One region of the Alkaliphilus flagellatus genome, then DNA from elsewhere that is predicted to be linked to it. Evidence: riboswitches for the same ligand, from Rfam matches in the RefSeq annotation. Region 1 holds a riboswitch; the other holds the start of a gene.
What was found. Region 1 has a riboswitch for glycine ahead of gcvT (glycine cleavage system aminomethyltransferase GcvT). Riboswitches for the same ligand answer to the same signal wherever they lie in the genome.
Positions count from the first base shown of each region.

Region 2: linked by a shared signal. The riboswitch ahead of KQI88_RS03255 (GrdX family protein) and the one ahead of gcvT (glycine cleavage system aminomethyltransferase GcvT) in region 1 are both predicted to bind glycine.

Region 1 is NZ_JAHLQK010000002.1:47,617-53,918, reverse strand. It holds gene gcvPA (aminomethyl-transferring glycine dehydrogenase subunit GcvPA) at 1-1,042, opposite strand, end outside; gene gcvH (glycine cleavage system protein GcvH) at 1,044-1,427, opposite strand; gene gcvT (glycine cleavage system aminomethyltransferase GcvT) at 1,488-2,594, opposite strand; glycine riboswitch at 2,772-2,847, opposite strand; glycine riboswitch at 2,851-2,952, opposite strand; gene KQI88_RS05165 (NAD(P)-dependent oxidoreductase) at 3,212-4,471, opposite strand; gene KQI88_RS05160 (DUF362 domain-containing protein) at 4,763-4,933, opposite strand; gene KQI88_RS05155 (PSP1 domain-containing protein) at 5,012-5,905, opposite strand; gene holB (DNA polymerase III subunit delta') at 5,899-6,302, opposite strand, start outside.
Region 2 is NZ_JAHLQK010000001.1:708,785-715,086, reverse strand. It holds gene KQI88_RS03270 (glycine/sarcosine/betaine reductase component B subunit) at 1-436, opposite strand, end outside; gene trxA (thioredoxin TrxA) at 512-829, opposite strand; gene trxB (thioredoxin-disulfide reductase) at 864-1,808, opposite strand; gene KQI88_RS03255 (GrdX family protein) at 1,911-2,297, opposite strand; glycine riboswitch at 2,397-2,477, opposite strand; glycine riboswitch at 2,479-2,590, opposite strand; gene KQI88_RS03250 (DegV family protein) at 2,931-3,776, opposite strand; gene trmL (tRNA (uridine(34)/cytosine(34)/5-carboxymethylaminomethyluridine(34)-2'-O)-methyltransferase TrmL) at 4,029-4,499, opposite strand; gene KQI88_RS03240 (thioredoxin domain-containing protein) at 4,598-6,302, opposite strand, start outside.

The sequences.
Region 1 (6,302 bases):
TTTTACCTAAAGTAGTTAGATAAATAGAAGCCATAAGAGCAACTAACCCTTGGTTAGAACAAATATTTGAAGTAGCTTTATATCTTCTAATATGTTGCTCTCTTGCCTGTAATGTAAGAACGAACGCTCTCTTACCATCCACATCCTCAGACTGACCAACTATTCTTCCAGGAATCTTTCTAACTAACTTAGATGTAGTTGCAAAGAAGCCTAAATATGGTCCACCAAAGTTTAAGCTATTTCCTAAGGATTGGCCTTCTCCAACAACTATATCTGCACCTAGTTCTCCTGGACTTTTTAATATTCCTAATGAAATAGGATCTACATAATTAATAAATAGCGCTTTATTTTCATGAGTAATTTTTTCAACCTCTGTTATATCTTCAATAATACCAAAGAAGTTCGGGTTTTGGATTATAACTCCTGCGGTGTCTTTCCCAACTACAGACTTTAATTTGTCTATATCTGTTACTCCATCTTGCATATCTACTTCAACTACTTCAATATTTCTAAATCCCATATATACTTTTAAAACATTTCTTACTTCAGGATGTACCGTTGAAGAAACAACAATAGATTTACGTCTTGTATTATCAGCTGCCATTATTGCCGCTTCAGCACACGCAGTCGCACCATCATAAATAGAAGCATTTGCTACATCCATACCTGTTAAGTTGCAGATCATAGTTTGATACTCAAATATTGCTTGTAGGGTACCTTGACTAATTTCTGGTTGATATGGAGTATAAGCTGTATAAAACTCTGATCTTCCCGCTAGATGTTTAATTACGCTAGGGATATAGTGATCATATGCCCCTGCTCCTAAGAAGCAAACTAAATCATCTGTACTTTTGTTTTTGCCACTAAGGTCTTTCATATGGCGAACTATTTCCATTTCGGAATATGGTCCTTCTATATTAAGTTCTCTACCTAATTGAAGTCCTTTAGGTATGTCCTTAAACAGATCCTCCATGGAGTTAGCTCCAATAGCCTCCAGCATTCGCTTGGCATCGGTGTCTGTATTAGGTATGTACCTATGCATACTATTCCTCCTTATCGCAAAACTCTTTGTATTCTACATCATTCATTAATGTTCCAAGTTCGGATTCATCTGTTAATTCAACTGCTAAAATCCAGTTAGCAAAAGCATCTTCGTTTACAAGTTCAGGAGAATCTTCTAGAGCTTCATTAATCTCAACTACTTTTCCTGAAACTGGTAGATATGAGTCAGAAGCTGCCTTTACAGACTCAACAACACCAAAAACATCACCTTTGTCAAACTCATCTCCAACTTCTGGCATTTCAATATACACGATTTCTCCTAATGCATGTTGTGCATAGTCTGTAACTCCAATGTAAGCCTTATTTCCTTCTACCTTTACCCACTCGTGATCATTTGAATATAAAAGTCCTTCTACAATTTTCATACCATACTCCTCCTTGAATTGTTTTTATTATCTTTTATTTCTTTAGATATTTATTTAAAGTTATTTTTTCGTATGCTTATCATAGAACTTTTTACCAACTACCTCTGCCTTTAAAGTTCTCTTTCTAACTTTAATTTCTATTGGTGTACCTAAGGCTGCATACTCAGCATCAACTAGAGCAAAACCAATATTTTTCTTCAGACTTGGAGAATTATACCCAGTAGTTACAAAGCCTATAACCTTTCCATCGGCCATCACTTCGTATCCATGTCTAGGTACTCCATTTTCTTTCATTTCAAATCCCACTAGTTTTCTCTTTAATCCCTCTTCTTTTTGCTTAACAAGGGCATCCTTACCAATAAAGTCAGTTTTATTTAACTTTACAAAAAAGCCTAATCCTGCTTCTAGAGGACTAATATCCTGAGAGATTTCATTGCCATAAAGAGGTAAGGCAACTTCAAATCTTAAGGTATCTCTTGCTCCAAGTCCTGCTGGCCTTAATCCTTTATCTTTACCAACTTCCATAAGCTTTTCCCATAAAGAATCAGCATCTTTATGATCTAAGTAAATTTCAAAACCATCTTCCCCAGTATAGCCTGTTCTTGAAACAAGACAGTTAGCACCATTTATATTTACATCTCTCTTTAAATAGAAGAACTTTATTTCTGAAAGATCTGTGTCAGTAAGCTCTTGCAATATTTCTTGAGCCTTCGGTCCTTGAATAGCAATTTCTGATACATCATCAGAAATATTAATTATTTCTGCATCATATTTACCTAAGTTTTGCTTCATCCACTCATAATCTTTATCAGCATTGCTTGCATTAACTACTAAATAGTAATGATTATTGTTAAACTTATAAACTAAAAGGTCATCCACTACTCCTCCATCTGGGTAACACATGAATGTATAAAGAATTTGATTATCTTCAAGCACAGATATGTCATTTGTAACTAGGTACTGAACAAAATCCTCTGCTTGATTCCCCTTTACTTCGATTTCCCCCATGTGAGATACATCGAATATTCCTGCTGCTGTTCTTACTGCTTCATGTTCAGCTGTTAATCCCTCAAACTGTACTGACATTTCCCATCCTGAATAATCAACTAATTTGCCGCCATGTCTCTTGTGTGCTTCATACAAGGATGTTCTGCGCAGCTCGGTCATAAATATCTCCTCCTCTTTTATAATAGTTTACCCTAAATTAAAGCTAGTACATCATTTTAATTAATAGTATGAGGAAATTCCTCCATACAAAATTATTCCCAAATTTAAAATATATTCTAATAATTTATGCAAAAAATAAGAACATAATGGAATAGTAAGAAAATCTGCCATCATGTCCTCTGTATTTTTGCCTGAGAGTTTCTACACTAAAATGTATTTCTCCTACGGCGCCGTATATACGGGCTCTTCAGAGTTCCATCAAACAACGATCCTTCTGCCTGAAAGTTTCTGCAAAAAAATCGGCATCTTTTACATTGCTTCTTCGGCTACCCTAGTGGATATCTCTCGTTGTTATCATCTGGTACTGTATGTATGTTTTTTATATAACTTTCTATAAGACAATAATACATCTTTTAGAATATTTTTTCAACTCCTGATATTTTTTTATCACGTATTATTTTTTGAATACTTTAAATTGGATATAAATTTCATATGATTATCACATAAAAGATATACAAATATAAAATAATGCCCTTTTATATGTTTATTCTAAATAATAAAATTAAAAAAAAATCAAGAATAAGCACCTATGTCTATACCCTTGATTTTTATTTTAATTAACATACTTTATTAGCCTTCTTTTCATATTTTCCACTAACATATTTATCAATAGCCTCAGCTACATGCTTCGAATATTTTACTGCCTCTACAACAGTTCTCGCTCCAGTAACAACATCCCCAGATGCAAAAACTCCTTCTTTAGTAGTTCTGCCATGTTCATCTACTATTGCTAACCCTCTTTCGTTTACTTCTATTCCTTTTGTTGTTGATATTATATTAGTTCTAGGTCCTTGGCTAACTGCAACCATAATAGAGTTACACTCAAATAAGCTTTCAGAACCATCTACAGTAACAAGTCTTTCTCCAGCTTCGTCAGCTACCATCTTAGTTTCAATATAAATTATGCCTTCCTCTGTAATTTCAACAGGAGCCCTATACAACTCAAACTTAACTCCATCTACTTTAGCATATTCTATTTCATGATTAGTTGCAGGCATATCTTCAGTGCCTCTCCTATACATTATAGTAACCTCTTTAGAACCTTTTCTAATAGCTGTTCTAGCTACATCCATTGCAACGTTTCCACCACCAATAACGCACACCTTATTCCCTAATTTATATACATCAGGGTTTTTTAAATAATCAATTGCAAAATGAACATGTCCTAAGCTTTCACCTCTAATATTTAGCTTTTTAGGTTGCCATACACCTGTACCGATAAATATAGCATCAAATCCGTCTCTAAACAACTCTTCAATGGTTATTCTAGAACCTACTAATACGTTAGGCCTAATTACGACCCCTAGCTCTACTAATCTATTTTTAATTTTATCTAAAATATCTTTAGGTAATCTAAACTCTGGAATTCCGTATCTAAGCATTCCGCCTATCTTATCTTTAGCTTCGAATATTGTAATATTATATCCCTTTAAGGCTAGCAGTAAGGCTATAGTGATACCTGCTGGACCAGAACCTATTATTCCAATATTACCTTTACGTTTCTTATCTGGTTTTAAATCTATTAAATTTAAACTATAGTCTGAAATATAGTTCTCTATATCACCTATTTTAACAGGACTTGATTTTATTCCTAATATACAACTACCCTCACATTGTCTTTCATGGGGGCATACTAAAGAGCACACTACAGATAATGGATTGTTCTCAAATACAATTTTTCCAGCCCCATTAATGTCTCCTTCTAAAAACAAATTGATCATTTCTTTTATAGGGGTATTGATAGGACACCCTTTTTGACATCTTGGATTTTTACATTGCAAACATTTTTTTGCCTTATCTATTACATGTTCTGCCATAATATCAACTCCTATAACTTTTAGATAATTCAGGCTATATATTTCATTAATAACTATATAATAATGCTCCCATACTATAATAGAAAATATTACTTAACTTTGCAATAGTAATAAGTAAATATGACCTACTATTTTTTACAAACTCCATAAAAATGTCTTATAAATATATAAACATTGATTATTTAATATGTTACATTAGTTATAAAAGTCGTAAAAATCAGTTAATAATACTTTAGTAATTAGAAAACCTATATTTTTTATTTCAATAAAAAAGACCCTTATCTAAGGGTCCTATTGTGGAACTGGAGCATCTACTGGACATACATTTGCACAAGCTCCACATTCGATACATGTTGCAGCATCTATAACATATTTGTCTGAGCCAGCTGTAATAGCATCTACTGGACATTCTGGTTCACAAGAACCACAGCTAATACACTCATCAGTAATTACATAAGCCATCATAACCACCTCCTAGGGTAATGTATAAATCATTCTATATAAGCTTTTCCTTTTATTATTATTACATACTATATAAATCTATATTTCATCTAGTTTTTTCAATTCAGATTTTAGCTCTTCTGGAATATCTAATTCATCTTCTACCTCAACTTCAACTTCTTTAACCTTAGTTACATCATGTAAAAAGTAGGATTTAATTTCTCCATTATTATCATTAGGATTATTAATTTTAACCTTTACAAACTCTAACAATACATTAGCTTCAACTACAATACCTTCTCCATCTGGAGTTAAGACTATAGAGCCTACACTCGGTAGTTTTTGTAGGATTTGTGCATATACATCATGTTCATATTTTAAGCAACAAAATAATCGACCACAAATACCCGAAATTTTAGCAGGATTTAAAGAAAGATTTTGATCCTTAGCCATTTTAATTGAAACTGGTTCAAAATCGCCAAGCCAAGTGGAACAGCAAAGAGATCTACCACATGGACCAATTCCTCCGAGCATTTTTGCCTCGTCTCTTACACCTATTTGTCTTAGTTCTATTCTTGTTTTAAAAACAGCAGCTAAATCCTTTACTAACTCTCTAAAATCAACCCTACCATCTGCAGTAAAATAGAAGATGACTTTATTATTATCAAATGTATACTCAACATCTACTAGATTCATATCTAGGTCATGTTTTCGGATTTTTTCAGTACAAACTTCTAGGGCTTCCTTTTCTTTTATCTTATTCTCTGTATGCTGATTTTCATCTTCTTCTGTGGCAATACGGATAACGGATTTTAAAGGACTAACAATATCTTCTTCTAAAACCTGCTTTGGCCCAACTACAACCTGTCCAAATTCTACCCCTCTAGCAGTTTCAACAATAACAAAATCATTTTTATTTATTTCTATGTCGCTAGGATCAAAATAGTATATCTTTCCTGCCTTTTTGAATCTTACTCCTACAACCGTTACCATTTAGATAATACCTCCTGGATATTTAAAAGCATTACTTCTATATTCAAGTGAAATTGAACATTGCTTTTCAAATTATTTTTTGCTTTTTCTATTATAAAAATAATATCTCTAACTTTCCCTAAATCTATTCCTTTTACCTGAAAATCTATCACTTCTTTTTTATCTACATTTATTACAAGATCCATACTTCCTGTTTCCTTATATACCATAAGATCCCTATACCAGCTAATCATAAGATCAAAAATCTCTTCAGTATGTGGTCTTTGTTCCTCGAAAAACGAAATTTGATCTAATATGATAAGGAGTTTTGTACCCATTAAATTGTTACATAGTTTAATAACCCCTTCTCTTCTTTGATGAAAATCAGGGTTGTCTAATAATTCGATTGCTCTACCTA
Region 2 (6,302 bases), on a different contig from region 1:
GCTTTAAGCCATCAACTGGTTCTGCAACAACAACTATGTTGTGTAGTTGGGAAAATGGTGTATACTCTGCCCCAGGACCAGTCATATCGATGATACCTTCTTGGAAACCAACGATTTTACCTGCTGTTACTACTGCCACATTTTTTAAAGCATGTGTGCGGCCACTACCTACAGTATCAACCTTACTTATTACCCCTGGAAAAATCCCTCCAGGACCTTCAACTTTAACTCTAGGTTCAATAACGTCCTTAACTGGAGTAATTCTAACCTCTTCTCCTGGATGAGCTAATTCGATGTCGATGCTTTTAATATGTTCATCTCCACCAATTTCTTTAAGCATTTCATCCTTATTGACATAAAGTACGCCGTTTTCTACTTTAGTAGTATCTCCGAACTTTACATCATTAATGAAAATTTTTCCTAATTCTAAGCGCACAAGCTTCACCTCCCTTTATTTCTAAGGGCCTATAATTGAATACTTTCAATTCGTTCCCATTATAGGCCAGTTTAGTTATAAGTATTTTTTAATCATTGATTCAATATTTGCTCTTGTTGCATCATCCTTAGTTAATTCATCTACCTTTGCACCATTGTTATAGATAGCAATAGTAGGTAGACCTAGTACCTTTTCCTTAATGGCTAGCCTTCTTGCCTGAGTAGTGTTTAATTTAGTAAATTTAATTTTGTCACCATATTGCTCTTTTAACTCCATAATATCAGGCATTAATGCTTTGCATGGCTCACAACCATCACTCCAATAATCTACTAATACATACCCTTCAGCTTGAAGTACTTCACTTTCAAAAGTGTCTTTATCAACAGATATCATTTTCCTTCACCTCCTTAAAGTTGTATTAAACTTGTTATTCTAGTTCATTTTCTATATATTTTTCAGCTTGAATTGCTGCAATAGCTCCATCAGCAGCTGCTGTAATAACCTGTCTTAATGATTTTACCCTACAATCTCCTGCTGCAAACACACCCGGAACATTGGTTTTCATATTATCATCAGTTATTATATATCCAACTTCATCCATATTTATAATACCTTTAAATATTTCGGTCGCAGGGATATAACCAACAAATACAAATATACCAAAAGTTCCATCATCTTCGTTAGCTGTATACTCTGTAGTTTCACCAGTTTTTAAATTTTTAAATACTACACTCTCAACTATTCCATCGCCTTTAATTTCCGTTACAGTACTGTCCCATATAAAGTCAATTTTAGCATTGTTGAAAGCTTTATCTTGAATAGATTTAGCAGCTCTAAGCTCATCTCTTCTATGTACTATAGTTACTTTTCTAGCAAATTTAGTTAAGAAAATAGCTTCTTCAACAGCAGAGTCCCCTCCACCAATAACAAATACCTCTAGGTCTGTAAAAAAATCTGCATCACAAGTAGCGCAGTAGGATACTCCTTTACCAGTTAATTCTCTTTCTCCTGGCGCACCTATTGGCCTTGGGTTAGCTCCCGAGGCTATAATTATAGATTTAGCTTTATAAGTTGCTTTTTCTCCTACTAAAACCTTTATTGACTCATCTACTTTTATGTCTTTTATTGTATCTTTTTCAAACTTTGCTCCAAACTCATTACATTGCTCTACCATTCTATCTATTAATATTGGTCCTGTAGCATTTTGCATAGATCCTGGGTAGTTTGCAACTTCTTCTGTACTTACAATTTGCCCACCTGCTTTTTCCTTTTCTAAAATCAATGTTGACATTTTACCTCTAGCTGCATAAAGTCCAGCTGATAACCCAGCAGGTCCTCCACCTATTATAATTACATCATAAATGTTTTCCATGTGTTTCACTCCTTTGAATTTCGTATTTTATTAGTTTTTATGCTTAATTAAAAATAACACTTTAAATTAATGGAATTTGAGGCTAAAATATTGGCTAAGATTCTAATTAAATTGCCTCATACTTTCAATTGCACTGTCCAATAGTGTGCGATCAATTTCCATAAAATCTTTTAATATCTCATTATCCCACTTCTTAGGAGTCCTTATTCTAATAAATTTTTGAGCAGTACTAATGCTATCTTCTATAATCATTAAGGAATCAATATGTAAATCTTCTTTTTCACAGGATATGGCCAGACTTTTGTAAGGAGTTTCGTTAGGTTTAACACTACCTGATAAAGGGTGGGTTAACAGTCTGTGTCCTTCGTGTATTTTATTCCTTGCTAGGAATAAAACGTCTAAGTAATTTCCATCAACAAACTCTATATTATAATCGTTGTTATATTTTTGTCTAACTTCCATATTATTTGTAATAATTATTGCCTTCACCCAACTTTACCTCCGTAAATTTACTCTTTGAGTTATTTCCATAAAATTACTTAATTATACAAAAACAGAGCAACTAATACAACGCCTTGTTGTCATAGTTGCTCTGTTCATTAACCTGAGAGTTTCTTTCTCAAACTGCAGAAATTGCCCCATCGGTGCTAAATTACGCTTTTCAGAGTACCGTCCAAATACGGTCCTTTTGCCTGAGATATTCACTAAAAAATGGCGAACTTTTTAGCTTCTTCCTTCGGCGTTTAACATTTAAAATGTCAAATCTCTCCCGCATTTTTCTTCCAGTTACAATATTAAATTATTAGTATGCTAAATTTTTCTAAATGTCTATCTTCAATCACATTATAATATATATATTAGGCAGTAGCAACTACTTTTATTAAATTTTTACCCATGTTTTATTGACATTACATAAGAATGTTCAAATTGTCAAATTTATAACAAATTAAAATTTCTTAATAATTCATTCTGACTTTTCAGCATTTTATAACTTTTCGCTAACTTTAGCAATAACACATAGGTTAATCTATTTTTCTTATATCCAAAATGCGTTTAACTAAACACCATTGTTATTTAAACACCACATCCAATTAAATCTAATTTTTTGTACTTATATTTTAACTACTCAATAATGTAAAAAATAGCTAATGTACCTGGTCCAGCATGAGTTCCTATCGTACATCCTATTTCAGTAACAATCACTTCTTTTGGATTAAGCTCTCTTAGCACTTGATCCTTTAACACAGCTAAAGTTTCCGGACAGCTTGCATGAGAAATACCAACTACTTTATCCTCAAAATCTTTTCCACGCTGTTTTGCAAGCTCTATCATTTTACCTACTACTTTTTTACTTCCTCTTACTTTATCCAAAGGCTCAACTAATCCTTCTGCAACTGTTAAAATAGGCTTAATATTTAGCATAGTTGCTATTGTAGCTTTCATCGGGTTCAAACGACCACCTTTTTTCAAGTATTCTAAAGTATCAACAGTAAAAATATGGTCCACATTTAACTTAATTTTACTTAGTCTATTAATTATTTCATTTAAGCTTTTTCCTTCCTCTGCCATTTTTGCGGCCTCATATACAAACATTCCGCCACCGAAGGATAACCCCATAGTATCAAAAACCTGGATTTTATTGGTTTCTAATGAGTTTTTAGCTATTATTGCTGATTGATGTGTACCACTTGCCCTTGAAGAGCCATTTATACACAAAACTTCTTTGCCCTCACCTAATGCTTTTTCAAATATCTGCATAAAAGTATTCGGACTTATTTGAGAAGTCTTTGGTAGTTCTTCTGATTGTGTAAGTTTTTCATAAAATTGTGCGTTTGTTAAATCAACACCATCCCTATATTCTTTATCACCAAAAATAATAGTTAAAGGCATTACTATAATATTATGTTTTTCTACAATATCTTTAGGAACATCAATCATACTATCTGTAATAATTTGAATCTTACTCATTTTATCTCCTCCATTATTCTACTTAACTTATCTATTAATTAATTATTAATTGACTGTTTATTTAATTCCATTCTATACTTTATTTAATCAATTTACAATATTTTCTATGTTAAAAGCAAAAGTCATCCTACACTATCTAACATACTTATGTTGCACTTAAATTTTAAAATCTAACTAAAAATTTCACCTACTTAAAATACTTATAGTTCTAGCTTTCTTATATAGAATAAAAATAGAGTAGCCATAGCTACCCTATCTCATATTCGGATAATTATATTGTCGTAACACTTCATATACTACAATAGAAACAGAATTAGATAAATTTAATGATCTTGCTCTTTCTAAGTCTACCATAGGAATTCTTATGCAAGTTTCCTTGTTATTATTTAATATATCTTTTGGAATACCAGCAGTTTCTTTACCAAACATTATATAACAATCTTCCTTTGGGTATTCCATATCACTATGGGATTTTTCTGCTTTAGTTGTTGCATAGTATATTTTGGCATTAGAGTTCTTCTCTAAAAATTCTTTATAGCTGTTATAATACCTTAAGTCTAATATATCCCAATAGTCAAGTCCTGCACGCTTTACATGCTTTTCATCTATAGAAAACCCTAATGGACCTATTAAGTGAAGTACACTTCCTGTTGCAGCACAGGTTCTAGCAATATTTCCTGTATTTTGCGGAATTTCTGGTTCTAATAATACTACATGTAGCAATTTTTCTCCCCCTAACTATCATATGTTAAAAGTATACCACTGAATTATAACACAAAATCAAAGCTCAATTGTAATAAATTTTAATTGACTATGTAGTATTAATCAGCAAAAAAACTATACTCTGTATCAATAAGCTTAATAAACTGATCTAATTGATTAGTTGGCTCATGGCATACAAAGTTAGAGCAAACATGAGCAGTAGTTATGTCATCTTTCATTTTCTTATCTAATATATTAGAACCTATATTTTTTATTAGTTGATTATTTATATTAACAGCTACAGTTGTAAATGGCATGAATCTATTATTTATTTCCATAATCATTTCATTATATAAATCGTCCTTTTTATTAGCTACAATTACTACTTCTGTCTTTGGCGCAAAATAAAACAAAGTAGCAGTCATTAAAAATGTATGGGCATTAGGATGTTCTTTAGCACTATTTCCAAATGCATACAATAGTTTTTCTGTTAGTTCCTCTAATTTTGTGTCCCCTGTTAAACTAGCTAACCTAAGCATATTTAAAGCTGCCACACTATTTCCCGAAGGAATAGCACCATCATATACTTCCTTAGGTCTTATAACAAGTTGTTCTGCATCATGTCCATAAAGATAAAACCCTCCATCATTTTCATCCCAAAATAGCTTAATCATATCATAATTCAATTTAATAGCTTTTTCTAAAAAGTCTTCGTTAAGTGTAGCTTCATATAGCTCTAACAATCCCCAAATTAAAAATGCATAATCATCTATATAACCTAAATATGCAGAATGTCCATCTCTATATCTAGCTAATAGACGTCCATCTTCTCTAATAAGGTTTTTGAAGATAAACTCAGTAGCATCAGTGGCACCATTTAAATACTTTTCTTCACCTAAAACCCTATAACCATATGCCATAGCTGCTATCATAAGTCCATTCCAAGATGTAAGTATTTTATCATCCTTATGGGGATGGACTCTTTTGTTACGTATATCAAATAGCTTCCTATTCATAATCTCTAATTTGTTTTTTAACTCTTGATTTTGACCTATATCCTCTAAATCTTGATTTATCAAATTAGGTATATTATGTCCCTCAAAGTTACCTTTATTTGTTATATCATAATACTTACAATATATTTTAGCGTCATCTTTACCTAAAACATATTCAATTTTATCAACTGTCCACACATAAAACTTTCCTTCTATACCCTCAGAGTCTGCATCCTCTGCAGAATAAAACCCTCCTAAGGGCGAAGTCATATCTCTTAATACATATTCGAAGAGTTTTTCAGCAATCTCTTTATATATCTCTTTTCTTGTAGCATGGTAAGTTTCTAAATATACAATAGATAGCATAGCATTGTCATAAAGCATCTTTTCAAAATGAGGTACTAGCCACTTTCTATCTACAGAGTATCGTGCAAATCCATAACCAACGTGATCAAACATTCCACCTTTATACATTGCTTTCAAAGTATTTTCTACTATTTCTAGAGCCTTTTTCTCTTTAGTAGCCGACCAATACTTTAATAAAAAACTTAAATTATGAGGTGTTGGAAACTTCGGTTGCTTACCAAATCCTCCATATTGTGGATCATATAAATACTCTAACTCTTCAAAAGTTTTGTGTATAATGTCCTTTTCAACCTCTGTACTTCGTTTATTAGATTCCATACCTGCAATAGCTTCACTTATCTCTTTACTATTTTGTATAATTTCATCCTTTCGATCTTTCCACTGCTTTGAAATTTGAGTCAAGATATCCATTAACCCAGTATGTCCATACTTCTTATTCTTAGGAAAATAGGTTCCTGCATAA